Regions from separate parts of the Azohydromonas sp. genome, predicted to be linked through region 2. Evidence: predicted binding sites of a transcription regulator. Region 2 holds the regulator's gene; the other holds the start of a gene.
The links. The regulator HrcA, encoded in region 2, represses chaperone genes, less so after heat shock. The targets are predictions, from matches to a motif close to TTAGCACTCNNNNNNNNNGAGTGCTAA.

Region 1: a site for HrcA is predicted at 2,243-2,269, ahead of rpoH (RNA polymerase sigma factor RpoH). Genes of this name have one in related genera too.

What each region holds. Positions count from the first base shown of each region.
Region 1 is NZ_DAOKZA010000016.1:26,849-34,497, reverse strand. Features, by position in the region: gene PKC53_RS08130 (sensor histidine kinase) at 1-1,884, opposite strand, end outside; gene PKC53_RS08125 (hypothetical protein) at 1,887-2,096, opposite strand; gene rpoH (RNA polymerase sigma factor RpoH) at 2,317-3,231, shown strand; gene PKC53_RS08115 (SCO family protein) at 3,496-4,119, opposite strand; gene cyoE (heme o synthase) at 4,116-5,036, opposite strand; gene PKC53_RS08105 (COX15/CtaA family protein) at 5,051-6,193, opposite strand; gene PKC53_RS08100 (hypothetical protein) at 6,365-7,060, opposite strand; gene PKC53_RS08095 (SURF1 family protein) at 7,020-7,649, opposite strand, start outside.
Region 2 is NZ_DAOKZA010000019.1:8,981-16,629, forward strand. Features, by position in the region: gene PKC53_RS09050 (5-methyltetrahydropteroyltriglutamate--homocysteine S-methyltransferase) at 1-21, shown strand, start outside; tRNA gene PKC53_RS09055 (tRNA-Ile) at 411-486, opposite strand; gene PKC53_RS09060 (polyamine ABC transporter substrate-binding protein) at 556-1,674, opposite strand; gene hrcA (heat-inducible transcriptional repressor HrcA) at 1,835-2,869, opposite strand; gene PKC53_RS09070 (NAD kinase) at 2,950-3,816, shown strand; gene recN (DNA repair protein RecN) at 3,984-5,705, shown strand; gene rapZ (RNase adapter RapZ) at 5,795-6,640, shown strand; gene PKC53_RS09085 (LON peptidase substrate-binding domain-containing protein) at 6,654-7,280, shown strand; gene mutY (A/G-specific adenine glycosylase) at 7,302-7,649, opposite strand, start outside.

The DNA.
Region 1 (7,649 bases), on a different contig from region 2:
CTCCTCGACCACCGAGGCGACCATCACGCGTGCCGACGCGCTGCCGATCGCGCCGGCAATCTGCGTCTCGACGAAGTGCACCAGCCGCGCGTCGGCGACGATGCGATCGACGCCTGCGGCGCCGACGCGCCGCGCGTAGCCCTCGAACAGCCGGCGCGCCCGATCGGCGCCGAGGAAACGCGCGGCCAGCGCCTGCAAGTCGGCGACCTGCGCGCGTCCGCGCCAGAACACCGGTCGGCCGTGCGAGGTGCGCTCGAACACGTCGACGAACAGCAGCGCCTGGCTCGTCTCGGCGGCGCGCGGCGTGCGCGCCAGCGACACCCCGACGTACAGCCCGACGTTGGCCAGCAGGCTCCAGAACAGCGAATGCGTCAGGTAGTCGAGGCCGGACAGCCCGAGCAGTTGCTCGGGGCGCAGCAGCGCGATGCCGAAGGGCCCCCGGTCGACGAAGTCGGTGGCCCACCAGCCGGACTTCGCGATCGAAGGCAACATCAGCGTGTAGACCCACAGCACGAAGCCGGCGGCCAGCCCGGCCAGCGCGCCGGCGCGCGTACCGCCCTTCCAGTACATGCCGCCGAGCACCGCGGGCGCGAACTGCGCCACCGCGGCGAAGCTGATCAGCCCGATCGACACCAGCGCATAGGCCTCGCCGGCGAGGTGGAAGTAGACGTAGCCGAGCAGCAGCACGACGACGATGGCCACGCGCCTCACCGCCAGCAGCAGCGAGGACAGGTCGCGCCTCGCCGCGAAGCGTGCGCTGCGCAGCAGCAGCGGCATGACCAGGTCGTTGCACACCATCGTCGACACCGCGATGGCCTCGACGATGATCATCCCGGTGGCCGCCGACAGGCCGCCGATGAACACCGCCAGCGCGAGCATCGACCGGCCTTCGGCCAGCGGCAGCGACAGCACGAAGGTGTCGGCGCCGACCACCGCGCCCGGACCGAAGTGCAGCAGCCCGCCCAACGCGATCGGCAACACGAACAGGTTGATCGCCAGGAGGTACGCCGGGAACACCCACGCCGCGCGTTTCAGGTGGCGCTCGTCGACGTTCTCGACGACCATCACCTGGAACTGCCGCGGCAGGAAGATCACCGACAGCATCGACAGCAGCGTCAGCGCGAACCACTGCTCGTAGGCGAACGACAGGCCCTGGCCGAGCGTCAGCAGCGCCTTCAGCTCGGGCACCGCCAGCGCGCGTGCGAACAGGTCCCCCGGGCCGGCGAACAGGCCCCAGGTGACGAACACGCCCACCGCGAGGAACGCCAGCAGCTTGACCAGCGACTCGAACGCGATCGCCGCGACCATGCCCTCGTGGCGCTCGGTGCTGTCGAGGTGCCGGGTGCCGAACACCATCGTGAAGCCGGCCAGCGCCAGTGCGGTGTAGAACGTGCCGTCGGCCCACCAGGGGCCGCGTTGCGGCAGCGCCTCGCCCAGCGGCGTGGTCAGCAGCGCGTAGCCGCCGGCGATCGCCTTGAGCTGCAGCGCGATGTACGGGACGATGCCCACCAGCGTGATCAGCGCGACCAGCCCGGCCAGCGTCGGGCTCTTGCCGTAGCGGCTGGCGACGAAGTCGGCGATCGACGTGATGCGGTAGGCGCGCGCGATGCGGATCATCTTGCGCACGACCATCCACGCGACCGCCATCGCCAGCGTCGGCCCGAGGTAGATCGGCAGGAACCACACGCCGCCGGTGGCGGCGCGGCCGACGCTGCCGAAGTAGGTCCAGGCGGTGCAGTACACCGCCATCGACAGCGCGTACACCCAGGCGTTGCCGATCACCGAGCGGCCCGCCGCGGCGCGCCGGTCGGCCCACCATGCGACGCCGAACAGCAGCAGCAAGTAGGCGAACGACGCCCCGAGAACCAGCGCGACCGACAACACGCTCAGGTCCCGCCGTCGTCGCCGTCGTGCTCGACGGCCCAGGCGACGGCGGCAATCAGCGCGGCCCAGCCGATGAACAGCGCGGCCGGGAACAGCGGCAGCCCGAACAGGGTCACATCGCGGTCCCACAGCGCCAGCAGCGGGAAGTTCAGCAGCACCCAGCCGCCGGCGAACAGGGCGACCAGGCGTTGCGCGGCCAGGCCTTTGAACACGCGTGTCTCCGACGGGCGCGGCTCGCGGCCGCGTTCTGGGGTTGTCGGCCCGATTCTGACGCGCGCGCTGACCGGTGGCTGACGTCTTCGCCGTCAGTCGCGGCGCGACATTCGCCGCGCCGCCGGTGGTTCGGTGGGCACGCGCTTTAGCACTCTCGACGCGCGAGTGCTAATATCCACGGAACCGAGAACCCCGGGGGGTGATCTACTGGACATGAACATGACTGCCAACGCCGTCGTCGTGCGCGATCCCTGGGCCCTGGTGCCCTCGCTGGGGAATCTGGACGCTTACATCAGCGCGGTCAACCGCATCCCGCTGCTGACCGCACAGGAGGAAGTGGACTTCGCGCGTCGCCTGCGCGAGCACGGCGACGTCGAGGCCGCCGGTCGGCTGGTGCTGTCGCACCTGCGGCTCGTCGTGTCGGTGTCGCGCCAGTACCTGGGCTACGGGCTGCCACAGGGTGACCTGATCCAGGAGGGCAACATCGGCCTGATGAAGGCCGTCAAGCGCTTCGACCCGGCGCAGGGCGTGCGGCTGGTCAGCTACGCGCTGCACTGGATCCGCGCCGAGATCCACGAGTACATCCTGCGCAACTGGCGCATGGTCAAGGTGGCGACGACCAAGGCACAGCGCAAGCTGTTCTTCAACCTGCGCTCGCTGAAGCAGTCGCTCAAGGGCGACGCCGCCGACGCCGACACGCACCGGGCGACGCTGACCTCGGCCGAAGTCGCGACGGTGGCGCGCGAGTTGCGGGTCAAGCCCGAGGAAGTGCTCGAGATGGAGACGCGCCTGGCCGGTGGCGACGTCGCGCTCGAGGCGCAGGCCGACGACGGCGAGGAGAGCTTCGCGCCGATCGCGTACCTGGCCGACGAACACCACGAGCCGACGCGGCTGATCGAGGCCCGCCACCGCGACCGCCTCGCCGGCGACGGACTGCAGCAGGCGCTCGGGGTGCTCGACGCGCGCAGCCGGCGCATCGTGGAGCAGCGCTGGCTCGAGGTCAACGACGACGGCTCCGGTGGCATGACGCTGCACGAGCTGGCCGCCGAGTACGGCGTCAGCGCCGAGCGCATCCGCCAGATCGAGGTGGCGGCGATGAAGAAGATGCGCAAGGCGCTCGCCGAGTCGGCCTGAACGCCGGCGCAGCGCGCACGCGACCGACGGCTCCTGCGGGAGCCGTCGACCGTTCAGGAGGCCGCGCGACGCGCCGGCACCAGGCAGGCGCCCAGCCGCGTCACGCTGGAGGCGCCGCCGTCACGCAGCGGCAATCGAAGGCCGAGGCAGCCCAGGTGCGCCGCGCCCTGCGGCCAACATGCGCGCGACGGCGCAGGCCATCCCCGGCCCGGGCGTGACGGCCGGCACGACGGCGGCGACCAGGAAACCCGCCAGGGACAAGGGCTAGCCCTTTGCCTCGGCCAGCAGCAGCTTCAGGTCGTCGGCGAGCGCCTTCGCGCCGCTGCCGTATCGGGTGAAAAGCCGCAGCCGACCTTCGGCATCGATCACGTACGAACCGGCGGTGTGGTCCATCGTGTAGCTGCTGTCGGTCTTGCCCGGCACCTTCGCGTAATAGACCTTGAACTCGCGGGCCGCGGCCTGCGTCTGTTCGGCCGTGCCGTGCAGCGCGACGAAGCTCGGGTCGAAGCTGGCCATGTAGGCCTTCAGCACCTCGGGCGTGTCGCGCTCGGGGTCGACGGTGACGAACACCCCCTGCACGCGGTCGGCGTCGGCGCCCAGCGAGCGCTTGACCTCGGCCAGTTCGGCCAGCGTCGTCGGGCACACGTCGGGGCACTGCGTGTAGCCGAAGAACACCACCGTGACCTTGCCGCGGAAGTCGGCCAGCGTGCGCGGGCGGCCGTCGGCGTCGGTCAGCGACAGCTCGCGCCCGTACTCGGCGCCGGTGATGTCGATGGCCTGGAACGCCGGCTTGCCGCCGCCGCCCAGGCCGGGAACGCGGTCGCAGCCGGCGACCAGCAGCAGTGCCGATGCGGCGGCGGCACACAGGACGAGGCGACGGGGAATCATGCGAGCCATGGCATCAGGTAGTGGTCGAGCAGCAGCGCCGCGAACAGCAGCGACAGGTGCCAGATGGAGAAACGGAAGGTGCGACGCGCCAGCGCATCGCTGTACTCGCGCCACAGCCGCCATGCCAGCGCGATGAACGAGGCGCCGAGCACGACCGCGGCGGCGAGGTAGATCCACCCGCTCATGCCGTGCACGAACGGCAGCAGCGTCGCGGCGAACAGCACGAAGGTGTACAGCAGCACCTGCAGCCGGGTGAACTCGGCGCCGTGCGTGACCGGCAACATCGGCAGGCCGGCACGGCGGTAGTCCTCGGTGCGGTACAGCGCCAGCGCCCAGAAGTGCGGCGGCGTCCACAGGAAGATGATCAGCACCAGCAGCAGCGCCTCGGCGCCGACCTCGCCGCGCACCGCGGTCCAGCCCAGCAGTGGCGGCATCGCGCCCGACGCCCCGCCGATGACGATGTTCTGCGGCGTCAGCGGCTTGAGCACGACGGTGTAGATCACCGCGTAGCCGACGAAGGTGGCGAAGGTCAGCCACATCGTCAGCGGGTTGACCGCCCAGTAAAGCAGCGCGCTGCCGGCGACGCACAGCAGCGCCGAGAACGCGAGCGTCTGCGTGCGCGTCAGCTCGCCCTTCGCGGTGGGGCGCCACGCGGTGCGCGCCATGCGCGAGTCGATGCCCTCCTCGATCAGGCAGTTGAACGCCGCCGCCGCCGCCGCGACGAGCCAGATGCCGGCCACCGCGGCGAGCACGATCCGCCAGTCGGGCCACCCCGGCGTGGCCAGCAGCATGCCGATCAGCGCGCAGAACACAATCAGCTGCACGACGCGCGGCTTGGTCAGCACGTAGTACTGGCGCCAGCGCGTCCCCGTCGGGCGCAGCGCGGCCGCGGCGGCTCGGTCGGGCGGAGCGGTCATCGGTGCGCGCATTGTCAGCCCTGCGACCAGGCGCGCGCCGCGATGGCGCCGGCCGGCACGGTGCTTCGCGCCAGCGCCGCGCGCGTGAGCAGCAGCGTCAGCAACCCCACGAGCAGCGCCGCCCCCGCGGAGTGCGCCAGCGCGGCGACGATCGGCCACTCGAGCACGATGTTGGTGAGCCCGCTGAGCAGTTGCCAGGCGGCGAGCGCGACCAGCGCCCACGCGCCGCTGCGGTGCGCGCGACGCAGCATCGCGGCGACGACGAGCATCGCCGCCAGCACCAGGTACGCGAACAGCCGGTGCGTGTAGTGGATCGCGGTCAGCGCGGCGAACGGCAGGTAGCTGCCGTCGGCGGCCGCGCCGAGCTCGCGCCGCAGCACGAACGCGTTCGCGAAGTCCATCTCCGGCCACCAGCGGCCCTGACAGGTCGGAAAGTCAGTGCAGGCGAGCACCGCATAGTTGGTGCTAACCCAGCCGCCGAGCGCGATCTGCAGCACCGACAGCCCCGCCAGCACCCACAGCGCGGCGTGTTGCACGGGCGACAGCGCCAGCGGCTTCGGCGCGAAGCGCTGAGCCTGGATCACCAGCAGCGCGAGCAGCGCCAGCCCGCCGAGCAGGTGCGCGGTCACGATCGCCGGGTACAGCTTGAGCGTGACCGTCCAGGCGCCGAACGCGCCCTGCACGCTGACCCAAGCCAGCGTTGCGGTCGGCCACCACGGCGACGGCAGGCCCGGCGTGCCGCGCCGGCGCTCGGTCCACGCGACGATCGCCATCACCGTGATCAGCACCCCCACGCCGGTGGCCAGGTAGCGGTGCACCATCTCGATCCAGGCCTTGCCGTGTGTCACCGGGCCGGTGGGCATCTCGGTCTGCGCAGCGTGGATCTCGGCGCGCGCACCGATCGGGCTGGCCTTGCCGTAGCAGCCGGGCCAGTCGGGGCAGCCCAGCCCCGAGTCGGTGAGGCGGGTGAAGGCGCCGAAGACGATCAGGTCGAAGGTCAGGAAAGCGGTGAGCAGCGTCAGTGCATGTAGCCGCCGCGCCGGCGACGCACCGCGGTGCCGCAGCCAGATCCACGCCAGCGGGCCGGCGGCGACGACGATACCGAGCAACGCCAGCCGCGCCAGCGGTGCCAGATCGACCAGGGACTGCGTTTCCATCCTGTCAGACTTCCAGCGTCCACCACGAAGGGCGCAACGCACTGAACGGCGCGCATGCGCCCGCCGCGCCCCATGAACCGCGTGCGCTCAGGCGACCACCGCGAACCGGGCCGTGCCGGTGCGCCGGCCGCCCCTCGTCGATGGCGCCGAAGACGCTGCGCGGGCGGTCACTCATCGCCCGGGGCGGTCCCACGACGCCGCCGCACGCAGCAGACGGTCGACGTCGCGCTTGAGCTTGGCCGGCTCGGGCTGCGCCGGTGCACGCATCATCCACTGTCCCCTCGGGTCGATGATGTACAGGTGCGCGCTCAGCGACTCGCCGGGCGCCGCGGCGAGCCAGCCCGAGACTTCGTCGGCCGGCACCCGCAGCACCTGCGTCGCCGGCGCCGCCTGCAGCGCGTCACGCAGCGCCGGCGCCACCGGCGCATCGTCGATCACCAGCCACAGCTTGTCGATGCGGTCGCGCTCGCGCCCGGTCATCTCGCGCAACTGGCGCTGCAGGTACAGCAACTTCTCGCACGCGTCACCGCACGCCGCGGGCGCGACGACCACCAGCAGCCACTGGCCCTTGAGCGTGGCCGCGTCGACGCCTACGCCGTCGAGGTCGCGCAGCGTCAGCGCCGGGATCCCGCGCGGGGGTTCGATCAGATCGCTGTAGTTGCTGCGCGCCTCGGGCCGCCAGAAGTAGTACGTCAGATACGACGCGATCACCGGTAGCGCGGCGAACAGCACCACACCGAGCAGCTTCCAGCGCCCGGCGCGCGTGCGGCGCACCGCGTCGTCGAGCGCCGGTCGCGGCATCGAGTGCACGGTGAAGCTCAGCGGCTCAGCGCCTGCGGCGGGGTTGGACGATTCGGAACCAGACATAAAGACCCGTGATCAGCGCGCTCAAGGCGAACCACTGGAAGGCGTAGCCGTAGTGCTTGTGCACGTCCACGGCGACCTGCGGCCAGCGACGCTGCAGGCCGTCGGCGGCCCCGCCGTCGTCGAGCTGCAGCACCGACAGCGGCCGCAGGTTCAGCCCGGTTTCGCGGGCCAACCCGTCGAGGTCGACATTCTGCCGGATGCGCCCTTCGTCGACGCCGCCGAAGTCGTACAACCGGGATGGGGGCGCGGCGATGCGCCCGTGGACCTCGACCTCCCCGTCGCCGTCACCGGGCGGCGGCGGCACGCGGGTGCGGTCGTAGGGGTCGCGCGGCACCCAGCCGCGCTGCACCAGCACCGCGCTGCCGTCGCCGAGCTTCAGCGGCGTGACCAGCACGAAGCCGGGGCGGGCGTCCATCTGCCGGTTGTCGAGGTAGACGCTGAACTCGTTGCGCCAGCGCCCGGCCAGGCGCACGCGGCGGTGGTGCTGCGCCGCGGCGGCTTCGGCGTCGCGCGCCAGCGCCGCGGCAGGCAGCGGCGGCTCGGCGGCACGCGCCTCGATGGCGCGCTGCAGCGCGACCTTCTGCGCCGC
Region 2 (7,649 bases):
GCGCGCGAGGTCTGGGGCTGACGAGGGCGGCGCCGTCTCCGTCACCCCCCCTCATCCGCGGGGGCGGCGCCCCCGCGACCGGTGGAGTGCCAACCCCCGGGCGCGCGCGCAACATCGGGGCATCGAGGTCACGACGGTGGAGTCGAGCATGCCCAGCACCGCGCAAACCCACCCGTGCCACCGCGACGGCATCGACCACAGTGCGTCGGCGCCGCCGGTGGAGATCCCGCGCGACCACGTCGGCGAGTTCGTGATCCCGGGCACCGGAAAACACGTCTGGTGGACCGGGCGCGTCGCGATCGGCCTGCGCTACGAGCCGCCGCGCCGCTGCGACACGACGCCCGAGTCGTCGCGCTGGCTCCAGTCACTGCTGCTGCGGCGCAACGGCGGCGCGATGGGGCCGCGGTCGCTGGTAGGCCGTGCTGGGATCGAACCAGCGACCAAGGGATTATGAGTCCCCTGCTCTAACCACTGAGCTAACGGCCCGCGGGCCGCGATCGTAGCGCCTTCGTCGAAGCGATCACCGGAATCGGTGGTCGCATCGGTCGCGGCGCGTCACTTGCCCGACTTGAACGTCTGGAACACGCGCGTCTGCACGCGCCGCGCTTCGTTGGGCAGCGTGCGCGGCACCGCGAGCTTCTTGATGTCGGCTTCCGACAGGAAGATCGTCGGGTTCTTCGCCAGTTCGGGCTTGACGAACTGCTTCGACGCCGGGTTTGGGTTGCCGTAGAAGACCTCGTTGGTCAGCGATGCGTGCACCTCGGGGCGCAGGATGTAGTTGATGAAGGCGTGCGCCGCGTCGACGTTCTTCGCGTCCTTCGGGATCGCCATCGTGTCGAGGAACATCGTCGCGCCGCGCGGCGGGATCAGCGGCTTGATCGTGAAGCCGGCCTTCGCCTCGGCGGCGCGCTCGTTGGCGATGTTGAAGTCGCCCGAGTAGCCGAGCGACACGCACAGCATGCCACCGGCGAGGTCGTTGATCGGGCCGGGCGAGAAGATGCGCGTGACGTACGGGCGCGCCTTCATCAGCACCTCGCGCGCCGCGTCGTAGTCCTTCGCGTTGGTGCTGTAGCCGTCCTTGCCGGCGTAGATCATCGCCACCGGCACGACCTCGCTGGCCGAGTCGAGCACGTGGATGCCGCAGCCCTTGAGCTTGCTCGCGTATTCGGGCTTGAAGATCAGGTCCAGCGGGTTCTCCGGCATCGGCGTCGTGCCGAGCGCGGCTTTGACTTTCTGCTCGTTGATGCCCACCGTGACGAAGCCCCACATCCAGGTCACGAGGTGCTTGTTGCCCGGGTCGGCCTCGGCGAGCTTGGCCTGCAAGGCGGGGTCGAGGTTCTTCAGGTTCGGGATCTTCGCCGGGTCGAGCGGCTGGAAGATGCCGCCCTTGATCTGCTGCGCCGCGAAGTGCGCGCTGGGCACGACGATGTCGTAGCCGGTGCGCCCGGCCACCAGCTTGGCGTGCAGCGTCTCGTTGCTCTCGATCGTCGCGTCGTACTTGGTCTTGATCCCGGTTTCCTTCTCGAAGTTGGCGATGACGTCGGGGCCGATGTAGTCGGCCCAGTTCATCACGTTGAGCGTCTTCGCGCCGCCCTGCGCGAGCGCGCCGCCGGAGGCGCCCAGGCACAGCGCGATCGCGGCACAGAGGGTCGAACACCGAGGAAACCGGACCATGGAAGACTCCTGAAGGCAGGACAAGGAACGGCGCCCAGCGGGCGCCTGCGGCCACCGACGCCGCGCAGACCTGGGGCGACGCGGGAAGTTCCGTCGTCTCGACGCCGGCGCCGCGGCCGCGGCGCGCAGTATGCCCAAGCCACGCGGGGGCACGCGCCGGTCAGTGGCGGTGATGCGACAGCGCGTGGCTGACCAGTCGCGACGTGATGTCGACGATCTGGATCATGCGCTCGTAGGGCATGCGCGTCGGCCCGATGACCCCCAGCGTGCCGACGACCTCGCCGTCGACGACGTACGGCGCCGACACGACCGACAAGGCCTCGAACGGCACCACCCCGCTCTCGCCGCCGATGTAGATGCGCACCCCCTCGGCGCGGCTGGACACTTCGAGCAGGCGCATCAGCTCGGTCTTGCGTTCGAACAGGTCGAACAGCTTGCGCAGTGCGCCGAGGTCGCTGCCGAAGTCCTGCACCTCGAGCAGGTTGCGCTCGCCGCTGACCACCACCTGCTCGGTGCTCTCGGCCAGCGCCTCGCTGCCCGCCTGCACCGCCGCCTGCATCAGCGTGGCGATCTCGCCGCGCAGTGCCTCGATCTCGGTCTTCAGGCGCTCGCGGATGCCGTCCAGGCTCAGCCCGGCGTAGTGCGAGTTCAGGTAGTTCGTCGCCTCGACGAGTTCGCCCTGCGTGTAGTCGCGCGCGGTGACGATCACGCGGTTCTGCACGTCGCCGTCGGCGTCGACCAGGATCACCAGCACGCGCCGCTCGGACAGGCGCAGGAACTCGATGTGGCGGAACACGCCGGCCTTGCGCGGCGAGGTGACGACGCCGACGAAGTGGGACAGGTTCGACAGCACCTGCGCGGCCTGCGCGATGACGCGCTGCGGCTGGTCGGCCTGCACCTGCTCGCGCACCGCCGCCAGGCCGGGGTCGACGCGCGACAGGTCCAGCGGCTGCGCGGTGAGCATGGTGTCGACGAACACGCGGTAGCCGCGCGCGGTGGGCACGCGCCCGGCGCTGGTGTGCGGACTGGCGATCAGGCCGAGCTCTTCGAGGTCGGCCATCACGTTGCGGATGGTCGCCGGGCTCAGCTCGAGCCCGCTGGCGCGCGACAGCGTGCGCGAGCCCACCGGCTGGCCGTCGGCGATGTAGCGTTCGACCAGGGTCTTCAGCAGCGTGCGGGCGCGCTCGTCGAGCATGTTTTCATTGTAGTGACAAGGGCTTGCGCGCGCCCCGCCTCCCCCCTCGCGCGGCGGGGCCGTATGGTGTAATCGTCGCCATGGCGAGTCGCTTCCGTCACGCGGCGCTGGTCGGCAAGTACCAGGCCCAGGGCATCCGGCCGGTGCTCGACGACATCGCCCATTTCCTGATCGGCCTGGGCCTGGACGTCTCGCTCGAGGCCGACACCGCGCGCAACACCGGGATCACCGAGTACGGCGCGCACGAACCCGCCGACCTGGGCCGCCACTGCGACCTGGCGGTGGTCGTCGGCGGCGACGGCACGATGCTGGGCATCGCGCGCGAACTGGCGCGCCACCACGTGCCGCTGGTGGGCATCAACCAGGGGCGGCTGGGCTTCATCACCGACGTGCCGGTCGACCGCTACCGCGACGCGCTGGGCACGATGGTCGCCGGCGACTACGAGGAAGAGCACCGCGCGATGCTCGAAGGCGGCGTGTGGCGCGACGGCACCTGCATCTTCAGCGAGTTCGCGCTCAACGAGATCGTCGTCAACCGCGGCGCCACCGCGGGCATGGTCGAGTTGCGTGTGGCCGTCGGCGAGGAACAGATCGTCGGGCTGCGCGCCGACGGCCTGATCGTCGCCACGCCGACCGGCAGCACCGCGTACGCGCTGTCGGCCGGCGGGCCGATCGTGCACCCGGCGATCGCCGGCTGGCTGATGGTGCCGATCGCGTCGCACACGCTGTCCAACCGCCCGATCGTGCTGCCCGACGACGGCGAGATCACGGTCGAGGTGGTCGCCGGGCGCGACGCCTCGGTCAACTTCGACATGCACCGACTGGCCAGCCTGTTGCACGGCGACCAGGTGCGGCTGCGCCGGTCGGCACACAAGGTGCGCTTCCTGCACCCGCGCGGGTGGAGCTACTACGGCACCCTGAGGCGCAAGCTGCGGTGGTATGAGTAGGCTCCCCCCCGAAGCGCCTTCGGCGCCTCCTGCCCGGGCGACGAAGGGGCCCGATCGGTCCCCATGGGGCGCCGCCCGCGGGCCGGCGAAGCCGGACCCGTGGCTGCCGCTCGACGCTTGCAGGGCGTCGCCCTGCGGTTCGCGCCACCCGCGGCCGGGGCGCTGACATGCTGCGGCGGCTGGTCCTGCGGGACTTCGTCATCGTCGACACGCTCGAGCTCGAGCTGGGGCCGGGGTTCACGGTGCTCACCGGCGAGACCGGTGCCGGCAAGTCGATCCTCGTCGACGCGCTGCAGCTCGCGCTGGGCGCGCGCGGCGACGCGGGCGTGGTGCGCGAAGGCGCGGCGCGCACCGAGATCGGCGCCGAGTTCGACACGCCCGAGGCGCTGCGCGGCTGGCTCGACGAGGCCGGCTTCCCGGGCGACGACACGCTGCTGCTGCGTCGCGCGATCGACGCGCAGGGCCGCAGCCGCGCCTGGGTCAACGGCAGCCCGGCCACCGTCGCGCAGCTGCGCGAGGCGGCCGACCGGCTGGTCGAGATCCACGGTCAGCACGCTTGGCAGAGTCTGACGCGCCCGGCGGCGGTGCGCGCGCTGCTCGACGCGCAGGCCGGCGTCGACACCGCCGAGCTGGCGCGCCGCTTCGCCGCGTGGAAGTCGGCGCAGCAGGCGCTCGAGCGTGCGCGCCACGAAGCCGGGCAGGCCGAACGCGAGCGCGAGCGGCTGGCCTGGCAGATCGCCGAGATCGAGCGCCTGGCGCCCGGCGCCGACGAGTGGGACATGCTCAACGCCGAGCACCAGCGCCTGGCGCACGCGCAGTCGCTGCTCGACGCCGCGCACGCGGCGCAGGCCGCGGTCGACGGCGGCGACGACGACGACGACGGCGTCGGCGTCGGCGCCGCCGCGCTGGTGCAGCGCGCGCTCGACGCGCTGGGCGGAGTCGCCACGTACGACGCCCGGCTCGCGCCGGTGATCGAGGTGCTGCAGGGCGCGCAGGCGCAGCTGCAGGACGCTGCGCACACGCTGGGCGGCTACCTCGGTCACGTCGAGCTCGACCCGGACCGCCTCGCCACGCTCGACGCGCGGCTGGCGTCGTGGCTCGCGCTGGCGCGCCGCCACCGCCGGCCGCCGGCCGAGCTGCCGGCGCTGCTCGACGGCTGGCGGCGCGAGCTCGCCGCGCACGACGCCGCCGCCGACGTCGACGCGCTCGAGGCCGCTCAGGGCGCCGCCGAGCGCGCCTGGCGCGACGAGGCGCGGCGTGTCAGCGCCGCGCGCCACGCCGCGGCACCGCGGCTGGCGGCGGCGGTGACGCAGGCGATGCAGCAGCTGGGCATGGCCGGCGGCCGCTTCGAGGTCGCGCTGCCGGCGCAGGACACGCCGCAGAGCTTCGGGCTGGAGAGCGTCGAACTGCTCGTCGCCGGGCACGCCGGCAGCGCGCCGAGGCCGCTGGCCAAGGTCGCGTCGGGCGGCGAGCTGTCGCGGCTCGCGCTGGCGGTCGCGGTGACGACCACGGCCGCCGGCGGCGGCGCCGCGACGCTGATCTTCGACGAGATCGACGCAGGCATCGGCGGCGCGGTCGCCGACACCGTCGGGCGGCTGATGAAGCAGCTCGGCGCGCGCCAGCAGGTGCTCGCCGTCACGCACCTGGCCCAGGTCGCCGCCTGCGCCGACGCACACCTGGTCGTGCGCAAGGTCGAACGCGACGCCGCCGCCGTCAGCGAGCTGAGTGCTGTCGGCGGCGAGGCACGCGTGGCGGAGATCGCGCGCATGCTCGGCGGCGCGCACCTGGCCGGCACCGGTGCGCAGCACGCGCAGGCGATGTTGCGCCAGGCCGGCGCGCCGGCCGGGCCGCGCGCCGGAGCGGCGCGGCCACCGCGGACCCGCCCGTGAACACGCGCCGGCCGGGCGATGCGCGCGGGCCGGCAGGCGAGGCCGGGGCGCCCGCGCCCAGCGCCACGGCGGCGAGCGACCGCGAGGTCGTGCTCGTCACCGGCATCTCGGGCTCGGGCAAGTCGGTGGCGCTGCATGCGCTCGAGGACGCCGGCTTCTTCTGCGTCGACAACCTGCCGCCGGAACTGCTGCGCGACTTTCTGCGCGTCGAGGCCGACCACGACGTGCGCCGCGTCGCGATCGCCGTCGACGTGCGCACCACCGGGGCGCTGCCGCACCTGCTGCCGCTGCTCGAGCAGCTGCGCGGCGAAGGCGTCGCGATCCGCTCGCTGTTCCTCGACGCCGACACCGACACGCTGGTGCGGCGCTTCTCGGAAACACGTCGCCCTCACCCGCTGGCCAAACCCGCCGCCGACCAGCACCGCGCGCTGATCGAGGCGATCGAGATCGAGCGCGAGCTGCTCGCCGAGCTGCGCGAGGTGTCGACGGTGATCGACACCAGCCAGCTGCGCCCGGCGCTGCTCGGCGCCTGGGTGCGCGACCTGGTGCAGGTCGGCGCGCGCTCGCTGACGCTGGTGTTCCAGTCGTTCGCGTTCAAGCACGGCGTGCCGCTGGATGCCGACTACGTGTTCGACGTGCGCGTGCTGCCGAACCCCTTCTACATCCGCGAGCTGCGCGCGCTGACCGGCCGCGACGACCCGGTGGCCGAGTACATCGAGGCGCAGCCCGAGGCGGTGGCGATGCTGCAGGACATCGAGGCCTTCCTGCGCCGCTGGCTGCCGTCGTTCGAGTCCGACCAGCGCAGCTACCTGACGGTAGCCATCGGCTGCACCGGCGGCCAGCACCGTTCGGTGTACTTCGTCGAGACGCTGGCGCGCCGCTTCGGCTTCGACCGTCCGGCGCTGGTGCGCCACCGCGAACTGGGGCCCACATGAGGTCGGCGCGGCGATGAACGACGACGCCGGCACCTTCGAGCTCGCGCTGTTCCCGCTGCGCATGGTGCTGTTCCCGGGCGGGCTGCTGCACCTGAAGGTGTTCGAGGCGCGCTACCTGGACCTCGTCAGCCGCTGCCTGCGCGACGGCTCAGGCTTCGGCGTGGTCTGCCTGCGCGAGGGTGGCGAGGTGCGCAGCGCCGGCGACGCGGTGCGCTTCGAAGACGCCGGCACGCAGGCGCGCATCGACGAGGTCGACGCGACGCAGCCCGGCATCCTGCAGGTGCGCTGCCGGGCGCAACGACGTTTCGCGCTGGCGGGCCCGGCGCGGCAGCAGGCCGACGGCCTGTGGACCGCGACGGTGCGCTGGCTGGCCGACGAGCCCGAGGCCGCGGTGCCGGCGGCGATGCGCGCGACCGCGCAGGCGCTGGGCAATGCGATCGAGGCGCTCGGCGCGCAGGGCGCGCGCCCGGTCGCCGAGCCGTACCGGCTCGACGACGCGGGCTGGGTGGCCAACCGATGGTGCGAGCTGCTGCCGATCCCGCTCGGCGCCAAGCAGCGGCTGATGCAGCTCGACGACCCGCTGCTGCGGCTCAAGCTGGTCGACGAGTTCCTGCGCCAGCGCGGCGTGGTCGCCGGCTGACCCCGACGCGGCCGACCCGCGTCAGTCGCCCTCGATCCACCGACGCACCGGCGCCGGCAGGCCCAGCGCCAGCGCTTCGTCGCGGTCGAACCAGCGGCCCGCGCCCAGCGAGCGTTCGACCTGCGCGCGCCGCGCCGCTGACAGGCGCGCCGGCAGCTCGTGGCGCCACGGGCGCAACTCCCAGTCGAAGTGCGTCAGCGTGTGCACGACCGGCTCGCACCAGCCCCCGAGCCCGGGCCAGTCCGCGACCACGCGCTCGAGCGCGTCGGCCGATGCGTGCTCGGGCAGGCTCCACAGCGACGCCCAGACGCCTGTGGACGGACGCTGCGCCAGCCACACCCGCGTTGCCTGCGTCAGCCACAGCAGCGC